3 regions of the Hydrogenophaga sp. L76 genome follow, and region 3 is predicted to be linked to each of the others. Evidence: predicted binding sites of a transcription regulator. Region 3 holds the regulator's gene; each other region holds the start of a gene.
The links. The regulator FNR, encoded in region 3, switches genes on or off when oxygen is low (the NO sensors DNR and NnrR bind a similar motif). The targets are predictions, from matches to a motif close to TTGATNNNNATCAA.

Region 1 (3,275 bases), 1.9 Mb from region 3:
TGCCCAGCGACACGGCCGCGCCCAGCGAGAGCGCGAGCGCCAGGCGCAGATAGGGCGTGCGGTCGGGCGCGTCAGACGCCAGGGAAGCGGGCAAGGGGTGGCGGGACATGGCCGGCCATTGTGGGCCAAAGCCCGCCCACGCTGGCGGGTGGCCGACGCGCCGGTTCAGGCAGCGGGGGGCATGGCGGGTTCAGCGCCATCTGACCGCTGGTTCGGGTAGGCATCGGGCTCGTTGGCCGCAGCCCAGTGTTCCGCGCCAACCTGCCCCAGCCGCAGCGTCCAGAACCGGTTGAGTGGGTTGATATCGACCGCGGCGACTCGCTGGCTGCGCGCCGTTGCGACGGCCAGCACGGGCACATCCGACACCTGCCAGAACAGGCGCAGGTGCCGGTCCAACAGACGCCGCAGCGTCGCCGTCAGCTGGGTGCGACGCTCGCCGTCCAGAAAGCCGTGGGCCCGCAGCAATGGCAGCAGATCGGAGACCAGTGGATCGTTTTGCAGGGGCTGGCGCTCCAGTTGGGCAACGGCCAGCATGACCAAGGCATCGGCACCCGGCCGCTGCTCGGGGATCGCGGCACAGACGTCGACCAGCCCCGCCCGCAGGACGTCGAAAAAAGCGGCGTGCCCACCCTGTCCCCGGGTGTCGGGCACCCGCTGAAACCATTGCACCAGGGTGTGCAACTGCCGTGAGAGCTCATGGGATTCGTCGAAGCGAGGAAGCAGGACAGGATGTGACATGGCGAGCCCGCATCTGGCGGGAACTGGTACTGGACAGTTCCCAGCATCCCCGATCGGACCGCGGCGGGCATTGACCCTGGTCACGCAAACACCACTCTGGTGTTCATCCTCAGCCGTCAAACCACCGCCCTCGCACACCACGTTACGCTGTTTCACCGGTGGCTGTACCGCCACCACGCCCCGGAGAACGGCGATCAGCCCTGACCCAGGCCCACCGGCGCGGGTGCGCGCATCACGATGCGGGTGAACAGGCGGTCGAACTGCGGGTCGCGCGGTACGCGGCTGTTCAGGGGGTCCTGGTTGGTGGCGAACGCGGCGTTGAGCGCGTGCCAGTCGGCGTCGGTCAGGCTCTTTTCGGCTTCCGGCAGGATCACCGACTCTTCCAGCCGCATGTGCTCCAGGTAGAAATCCACATAGCGGGTCACCTCGTCCTCGAACGCCTGGCGCCGGGTTTCGCCCAGCAGTTCCCAGGCCATCAGCAAATGCATGAGTTCGCGCACACGCAATTCACCCTGCATGTGGTCGCGCTCGAGCTGGTCAATGGCGGCCATGGTGTGCGGCGCCACGCGCGCCACGCGGGGAAACAGCAGGTCCGATTCCTTGGGGTGGTGGTGCTTCTCGGGAAACTCGTCGATGTAGAACAGCATCGCCCGCAACACGTCAAAAAACAGCTCGGTCTGGCCGGTGCCTTCGGGATCGGGACCGCGCCGGACCATCTGCATCAGCGATTGCAGCATCGCCGCCAGCGAGGCGTGTTCGTCGCGGATGACCCGCAGGGCTTCGTGATTCATGGTGTTTGTCTCCTCAGGGATCAAAACCAACCCAGCGGTCGGTTAACTCGCCCCAAGACTATCACCGAACACGGCGCGAACCAGATTGACGCAAATCAACCCTGACCACCAAGTAGCAGCGCCCGGACGGCAGGCGACGCACAGCCGCCCACCCCACGGCGTTTCACCGCTGCACTGGCGGCTTCCAGCGCTTGAGCAACAGGGCGTTGCTGACCACGCTCACCGAACTCATCGCCATCGCCGCACCCGCCAGCACCGGGCTCAGGTAACCCAGCGCGGCCAGCGGAATGCCGGCGGCGTTGTAAGCGAAGGCCCAGAACAGGTTCTGCCGGATCTTGCTCACGGTGCGGCGCGAGATGTCGAGCGCGGCGGCCACCAGCATCGGGTCGCCGCGCATCAGCGTGATGCCCGCAGCGTGCATCGCCACGTCGGAACTGCCACCCTGGCTGTGGCTCATGGCCATGCCGACATCGGCCGCTGCGAGCGCCGGCGCGTCGTTCACGCCATCGCCGACCATCGCCACGGTGTGAAGGCCCCCACGCTCCACCGCTGGCGCGGGTCGCTGCCCCCCGAGGGGGCTGACCCCGCCTTGGGGCGGCCCGGCGGCGGGGTCGCCGCTTTCCCTCGCCAACAATGCGGGCGGCGTGCCTCCCTCCACCGCCGCCAGCGCCACCAGGCCCGGCGGCGGTTCGCGTTCGCCCAGCTTCAGGCGCTGAACCACCGCCGCCTTGTCGCCCGGCAGCACCTCGGCGATCACCTCGCCTTCGTCGGCCCGCAGGCCCAGCGTGTGGGCCATGGCCAGCGCGGCGCCGCGGTTGTCGCCCGAGACCATGAAGAGCCGCAGACCCTGGGCCCGCAGCCCGGCCAGCGCAGCGGCCGCGCCGGGCTTGGCTTCGTCGGCGAAGGCCAGCAGGGCCAGCGGTGCCCATTGAATCAGCCGTTCGCCGGGCCGCCCCAAGTACGGCTGCACCCCCTCGGGGGGCCTGGCGGAGCCAGGGTCGGGGGCACTGCTCTCGCCCTGCGCCGCCAGCACCGACACCGTGGCACCTTCGTCCTGCAGCGTCTGCGCACGCGCCGCCAGCGGGCCCATGGCCGCGCCCAGTTCGTCCATCCAGCGCAGGCTGCCCAGCGCCAGCTTTGCGCCCTGCACCGTGCCCAGGCTGCCGCGGCCCGACACCGCCTGCACATCCTGCGCTGCATCGGCGGCCACCGTCAGTCCACGCGTGGCCGCAGCCTCCAGCACGGCGCGCGCCAGTGGGTGCGCGCTCTGCGCCTGCAGCGCGCTCGCCGCCTGCAACACCGCCACCTCGTCCACGCCGGCAGCGGCCTCGATCAGCCGCAGCCGCGGATGGCCGACGGTCAGCGTGCCGGTCTTGTCGAACGCCACGGTGTCCACCCGGTGCGCGATCTCCAGCGCCTGCGCGTCCTTGATCAAAATGCCGTGTTGCGCCGCCACGCCCGTGCCGGCCATGATCGCCGCGGGCGTGGCCAAGCCGAGCGCGCAGGGGCAAGCGATCACCAGCACCGACACCGCGTGCAGCAAAGCCTCTTCCCCCGGCGCGCCCACGTACAACCAACCGCCCAGCGTGAACAGCGCAATCACCAGCACCACCGGCACGAACACCGAAGCCACCTTGTCCACCAGACGCTGCACCGGCGCCTTGCCCGCCTGCGCGTCCTGTACCAGCGCGATGATGTGCGCCAGCACGCTCTGCGCGCCCACCGCGCGCACGCTGACCTGCACCG
Region 2 (3,275 bases), 1.5 Mb from region 3:
GCGGCGTGAAACCGAAGCGCAGGATGTCCTTGTGGTGGCCACCATCGCCGGCGCGGAAGTCGCCCACCACGCCGCGCGCGATCAGCGCCTGCACGATGGCGTAGGCACCTTCGTCCCGGGTGAGGCACACCTGTGAACCGCGCTGCGCATGTTCGCGCGGCGTCGCCAGACCCAGACCGTGGCCCGCACAGCGTTCTTCGACGAGCTGGATGAACAGGTCGGTCAACGCCAACGACTTGCTGCGCAGCGCGGCCATGCCACCTTGGGCATCGGCGGCCAGCAGCGTGTCCACGCCGCATTCCAGCGCGGCCAGGCTGATCATGGGCTGGGTGCCGCACTGGTAGCGCGTGATGCCGGGGGCGGGTCGGTAGTCGGGCGTGAAATCGAACGGCGTGGCGTGGCCCCACCAACCGGCCAGCGGTTGCCAGAAGCGGTCGGCGTGTTGGGTGTTCACCCACACGAAGGCGGGGGCGCCGGGGCCGCCGTTGAGGTATTTGTAGCCGCAGCCAACGGCGAAGTCGGCCCCGGCCTGATTCAGGTCGACTGGAACCGCGCCCGCGCTGTGCGCCAGGTCCCACACGGTCAGGATGCCTTCGGCATGCGCCGCGGCGGTCACGGCGGCCATGTTGTGCATGGCGCCGGTGCGGTAGTTCACGTGCGTGAGCATGAGGATGGCCACGTTCGCGGTGAGCGAGGCGGCCATGTCTTCCGGCTCCACCAGCACCAGCTCCATGCCGTGTTGCTTGCACAGGGCTTCGGCGATGTAGAGGTCGGTGGGGAAGTTGCTGCGTTCGCTCACGATCTGCTTGCGCTGCGGCGCGTCAGTGGCCACGATGTTCATCGCCGCGCTCAGCACCTTGAACAGGTTGACCGAGGTGCTGTCGGTCGCGACCACGGTGCCCGGTGCGGCGCCGATCAGGCGTGCGATCTTGTCACCCACCTTCTGCGGCATGGCGAACCAGCCGTTCTTGTTCCAGCTCTGGATCAGGTCGGTGCCCCACTCGCGGGTCACGACGTCGGCCACGCGGGCCGGGGCGGCGGCGGGCATCACGCCGAGCGAGTTGCCGTCGAGGTAGATGGTGGCTTCGGGGAGGGTGAAGAGCTTGCGCAGGTCGCGCAGCGGGTCTTGCGCGTCGAGGGCGATGCAGTCTTGCTGGGTGGTCATGGGTTTTTGTCTCCTGGGGAAATCACAGTTCACGAAGCACGGCACGCACCGGGCTGGCGTCGGCGGTGGTCAGCTTCAGGGGCAGGGCGATGAGCTCGTAGTCGCCTTCGGGCACGTCGTCGAGCAGCAGGTTTTCCAGCACGCGCAGGCCGCGGCGGCGGATCACCTGGTGGCTCTCCAGCGTCTTGCTGTCGGCGGGGTCGATGCTGGCGCTGTCGATGCCGATGAGCTTCACGCCGCGGTCGGCCAGCAGTGAAACCGTTTCCGGGGCAAAAGCCGGCAGGGCGTTGTCAAAGCGGTCTTGGGGCTGAAGCCGGTACACGCGCACCAGCACGCGAGGCGGCAACTGGTCGAGTGCATGCGCCAGGTGTTCCGGCCGCACCAGCGGGCCGCAACCGATGGCGTGGATCACGCGGCAGGGGCCGAGAAAGGCGTCGAGCTCGACCGCGCCGATGGCGGCGCCAGAAGGGTCGTAGTGCAGCGGGGCGTCGGCGTGTGCGCCCACGTGGGGCGAGAGCGTGATGGCGCTCACGTTGACCGGGCAGCCGGGTTCGATGCGGGCCACCCACTGCTGGGCGTAGGCCGTATCGCCCGGGAAAACCGGCGTGCTGGCGTTGACGGGAGGGGAAATGTCCCAGAGCTTTTTCATGGTCCGGCGAAGGTAGCACCGGTGAAAAAACCATGGTGTCGGTTATTTCCAACGGAGAGAAATTATTTTAGGCCTAAACAAAATAATGGATTTACACCGCCGGACGGATGCCCTGTGCCGGTTCAGGTTTTTGTGAAAGCTTGATTTAAAGCAAATGAGAATCAATATCGTTTGTTTACGCTCTGCTCACTTCTTTTCATTCATGGATGTGACCGTGTCCCTCTCCACACCCCAAGCGGTTTCCTGGCCTTTGCCTGTTGACGATGATCTGGCGCCTGCCGATCGGGTGAGTGCATTGCACCAGGGTCCGATGCACACGCCGGGCGTGTTGCAGGTCTTTGCTCCGGCGCGCGACGAGGACAGCCGCAGGACCCTGCGCCGGATGGCCGAGATCGGGTTCCTGCCCGGCGAGTCGGTGCGGGTGGTGTCGCGGGGCTGGCTGCGCGGCGGGCCGATCGCGGTGCGCGTGGGGCAGTCCACCTTCGCCTTGCGCGCCCACGAAGCGGCGTTGCTGCAGGTGCGCTGGGCCGTAAAAGTATGAGCGCCGCGCCGGGCCGCCCCAAGCCAGCTCGCGCCGCAGTGCGCAGCACGGAGGCTTCCCAATGAGCGCCGCGGCTCCCCGGCTGGCCCTGCTCGGCAACCCGAACTGCGGCAAGACCGCGCTGTTCAACCTGCTCACCGGCCACCGGCAGAAGGTGGCCAACTACGCGGGTGTGACCGTCGAACGCAAACAGGGCTGGCTGACCACGCCGTTGGGCCGGCGCGCGCAACTGCTGGACCTGCCCGGCACCTACAGCCTGGACCCGCTGAGCCAGGACGAGCAGGTCACGCGCGACGTGGTGCAGGGGCGCCTGGACGGCGAAGCGCGGCCCGACCTGCTGGTGTGCGTGGTTGATGCCACGCACCTGCAGCTCAACCTGCGGCTGGTGCTGGAAGCCCAAGCGCTGGGACTGCCCATGGTGCTGGTTCTCAACATGGCCGACGTGGCGCAGGCGCAAGGCATGCGCATCGACACCGCTGCCCTGGCCGCGGAACTGGGCATGCCGGTCGTGTCCGCGGTGAGCGTGCAGAAAGACGGCGCGCGCGCCTTGCTGGAGCAACTGGATGCCCTGTTCACCCAGGGGCTTCCGACGCCGTTGCCTGCCGCGGCCGACGCCGGCGTGGTGGACCCGGTGGCGCTCAACCAGCGGGTGCGCGAACTGCTGGCGCTGACCCTGCAGGCCCCCGCCAAGCGCTGGGGCCTGAGCGACCGCATCGACCGCTTTGCGCTGCACCCGCTGTGGGGCATGGCCTTGCTGGCGCTGTTGCTGCTGTTCATGTTCCAGGCGGTGTTCGCCTGGGCGGCCTGGCCGATGGACGCGATCGAGGCCGGCATCGGTTTGGTGGGCGAGCAGGTGGCCACGCGCATGAGCGACGGCCCGTTGCGCAGCCTGCTGGTCGATGGCGTGATCGCGGGCGTGG
Region 3 (3,275 bases):
AGCGCACGCGCCAACTCGTGCGCATTTCTCGCGGGCCGAGCCCCGCCCCAGGTATCCGAATTGACCGTTCAGATGATCTTTGAAAACCGGGCCCGGTCCAGATCAACCTGCAGGTTCTTGTCGAACACCATGGCAATGGCCCGGACCAGATACCAGCCCGTCGGCGTGACCTGAACACCGCTGTCATCCAGGGTGACCAAGCCGTGTTCGGCCAGTCCGGCCAACACCTCGAGTTCACGCGCGAAGTAGCTTTTGAATTCGATCAGATGCCCCAGTTCGATCGATTCGTACTGCAGCTGACCCTGACACATGATGGACATGATGACGGCACGGCGCAGCAGATCATCGCGCGTGAGCACAAGACCACGCACGATGGGCAGCCTGCCCTGATCGAGGGCATCGTAGTACTCCTCCAGCGTCTTGGCGTTCTGGCTGTAGGTAGCACCGATGCGACCAATAGCGGAAACCCCCAGAGCGATCAGATCACAATCGGGCTGCGTGCTGTAGCCCTGAAAGTTGCGATGCAGGCGGCCCTGGCGCTTGGCAACCGCGAGTGCATCCGTCGGCAGGGCGAAATGGTCCATGCCCACGTAAACATACCCGGCATCGCTCATGGCATCCAGCGATGCTGACAACATGGACAGCTTGTCGCCAGGACTGGGCAACTCGGCGGAAATGATGCGACGTTGTGGCTTGAAGCGGGACGGGAGATGCGCATAGGCGTATAGCGCAATGCGGTCCGGCCGCAACTGGTTCACTTGCGCGAGCGTGCGTGCAAACGACTCGGGCGTCTGCAGCGGCAGACCGTAGATCAGATCAACGTTGACCGACTCGAAACCGATCTTGCGCGCAGTGTCCACCAGCGCGAACACCTGTTCAGCGGGTTGCACGCGGTGCACCGCTTTCTGAACGGCAGGGTCGAAATCCTGGACACCAAAACTGAGACGGTTGAAGCCCAGTCTCGCCAAGGTCTGAAGCCGCTGGTCGGTCACGGTCCGGGGATCCACCTCGATCGAGTACTCGCCACCCGGCACCAACTTGAAGTTGCGCCGGATCATCGTCATGAGATCCTCAAGCTCTGCATCGGACAGAAAGGTAGGCGTGCCGCCACCCAGGTGCAACTGGGACACGCTGTGCCCCTTCCCAAAATGCTGGACCTGCAACTCCACCTCACGTGACAGGTAGCGCAGGTATTCGGCCGCCCGTTCGTGGTGTTTGGTGATGACCTTGTTGCAGGCGCAGTAATAGCAGACCGACTCGCAGAACGGAATGTGTACGTAGATGCTGAGCGGAAGAGCCAACGAGCCGGCTCTGCGCTGCTCCAGCGCTTGTATATAGTCGCCCTCGGTGAACGCTTCCACAAAGCGGTCAGCCGTCGGGTACGACGTGTACCGCGGACCGGGAACATCGAATCGCTTGAGCAATTCATCGGAAATGGCGTGACTCACAAACTGTTCTCCAATGCTGAGCCCCGAATGTGCACCAGGCTCGCAGATCCTCCCTTGATCTTGATCAAGCCCCCGTGTGTTCGCAAGCCATCGCTCCCAGGAAGGGCCTGGCACGCGGCCATTTCCTCGACACAAGTCCCAGCTATGCGTTAAGCTCACCACCGATTTCCGGATAATTTATGGACGCACAAAGCATCAAAGTCGCCTGTTCGAGTTGCAACCTGCGAGAATTGTGTCTACCCATGGGTCTCAACCCAGACGAAATGGACAAGCTCGACAATGTCATTTCGGCGCGGCGACGCATCAAACGCGGGTCGGCACTTTTCAGTACGGGTGACCGGTTCACCTCGCTTTACGCGGTGCGTTCCGGCTTCTTCAAAACCTGTGTCACCACGGCCGATGGCAGGGATCAAGTGACCGGCTTCCAGATGACCGGAGAGATCATCGGCCTGGATGGCATCGTGAGCGACCGCCATTCCTGCGATGCCATCGCACTGGAAGATGCTGAAGTCTGTGTGATGCCGTTTGATCAAGTCGAGGAACTCTCCCGAGAGTTCACCACCCTTCAACACCATGTGCACAAGATCATGAGCCGCGAAATTGTGCGCGACCACAGTGTCATGCTGCTGCTTGGCAGCATGCGCGCAGAAGAACGCCTCGCGGCGTTCCTGCTGAATTTGGTTCAGCGCCTGCACGCCCGCGGCTTCTCCCAGTCCGAGCTGATTCTCCGCATGACACGCGAAGAAATTGGTAGCTACCTGGGCATGAAGCTGGAGACGGTGAGCCGCACTTTTTCCAAGTTCGTGGACGAAGGCATCATCGAGGTCAAACAGCGTTACGTCCACATCAAAAACACCGAAGGGCTCAAGCTGATCGTGACCCCCCCGACCGGTCACTGAACCCAACATCTGTCCCAACAGGAAGCCTCAGCTGGAAACACTCCGCTGGGGTTTTTTATTTTGGAGATCTGCAGGAGCGTTCAGGAACAAGATTCATTCTTGGCACAATCCCGCGGCCGCTGATCCGGCGGGACGGGACACCGGTTCACTTCAAAAGGTGACATGGACAGCAAAGAGGTGAGTGCACTCGACACCATGGCCACGATCCAGAAGGTGAAAAATGCCAGCGTGTAGACCGCTGGACGAGACAACTCCAGAGGAGCCCCAAACCAGTGAAGATCACTCGGATCGATCATGGCAAACACGATCATCTCCAGAACCGCCGCCACCAAAAATGCGGGCCACGCAATCCACATCCATCGTTGAGCCGTCATTCCTGTTTCTCCTCGGGTGTTGTTGTGATCGATTCCGGGCATAACCGGTGCATAGTCGTTCAGGCCATGGCTTGGGATAGTCGCAGCACGCGCTATTACTTCGTCGGTGGCACCACAGGGGAGGCTGCGTGGTTCCGAGCCTGGTGAGCCGGTTGAAGTTGAATCAGCGCTTCGGCACGAGCTTGTCCGTCCAGCATCTGGGCCGCCTTCAGGTCGCGCTCAAAGTCGGCCTTGTTGAGCACCGGGTCTGCGCCCTTCACTGCAATGACGGCCGTGATGATGGCGGCCACAACAACCACCAATGGCCCCCCCACCACCAGCCACATGTGGGGAACGCGCCACCAAGGAATCGGGAGCTGTTCATTGACCGGTGTTTTGAGTATTGTGGTGTTCATAGGGAATCTTGAAACGGGTTGACTGAAAGTGGTGCTCAGCGCGGTACCAGGAAGGCCGCTTTTTCGGTGACACGTGTGCCCGAATCTCCGACAGCCTGGATTTCGAAATAGATGGAATGGGAACCGGTGGCAGCGGTTCCCGGGGGAACCTGGACCCGC

Region 1: the regulator FNR is predicted to act here: its motif matches at 1,615-1,628, upstream of AC23D4_RS14965 (hemerythrin domain-containing protein).
Region 2: the regulator FNR is predicted to act here: its motif matches at 1,955-1,968, upstream of AC23D4_RS08745 (FeoA family protein).

What each region holds. Positions count from the first base shown of each region.
Region 1 is NZ_CM172807.1:3,100,778-3,104,052, reverse strand. It holds gene AC23D4_RS14975 (YbfB/YjiJ family MFS transporter) at 1-109, opposite strand, end outside; gene AC23D4_RS14970 (hypothetical protein) at 166-738, opposite strand; gene AC23D4_RS14965 (hemerythrin domain-containing protein) at 933-1,529, opposite strand; gene AC23D4_RS14960 (heavy metal translocating P-type ATPase) at 1,693-3,275, opposite strand, start outside.
Region 2 is NZ_CM172807.1:1,832,553-1,835,827, reverse strand. It holds gene kynU (kynureninase) at 1-1,165, opposite strand, end outside; gene kynB (arylformamidase) at 1,188-1,814, opposite strand; gene AC23D4_RS08745 (FeoA family protein) at 1,969-2,355, shown strand; gene feoB (ferrous iron transporter B) at 2,417-3,275, shown strand, end outside.
Region 3 is NZ_CM172807.1:358,898-362,172, reverse strand. It holds gene hemN (oxygen-independent coproporphyrinogen III oxidase) at 69-1,448, opposite strand; gene fnr (fumarate/nitrate reduction transcriptional regulator Fnr) at 1,628-2,347, shown strand; gene AC23D4_RS01680 (hypothetical protein) at 2,428-2,721, opposite strand; gene AC23D4_RS01675 (nitrogen fixation protein FixH) at 2,817-3,116, opposite strand; gene ccoG (cytochrome c oxidase accessory protein CcoG) at 3,152-3,275, opposite strand, start outside.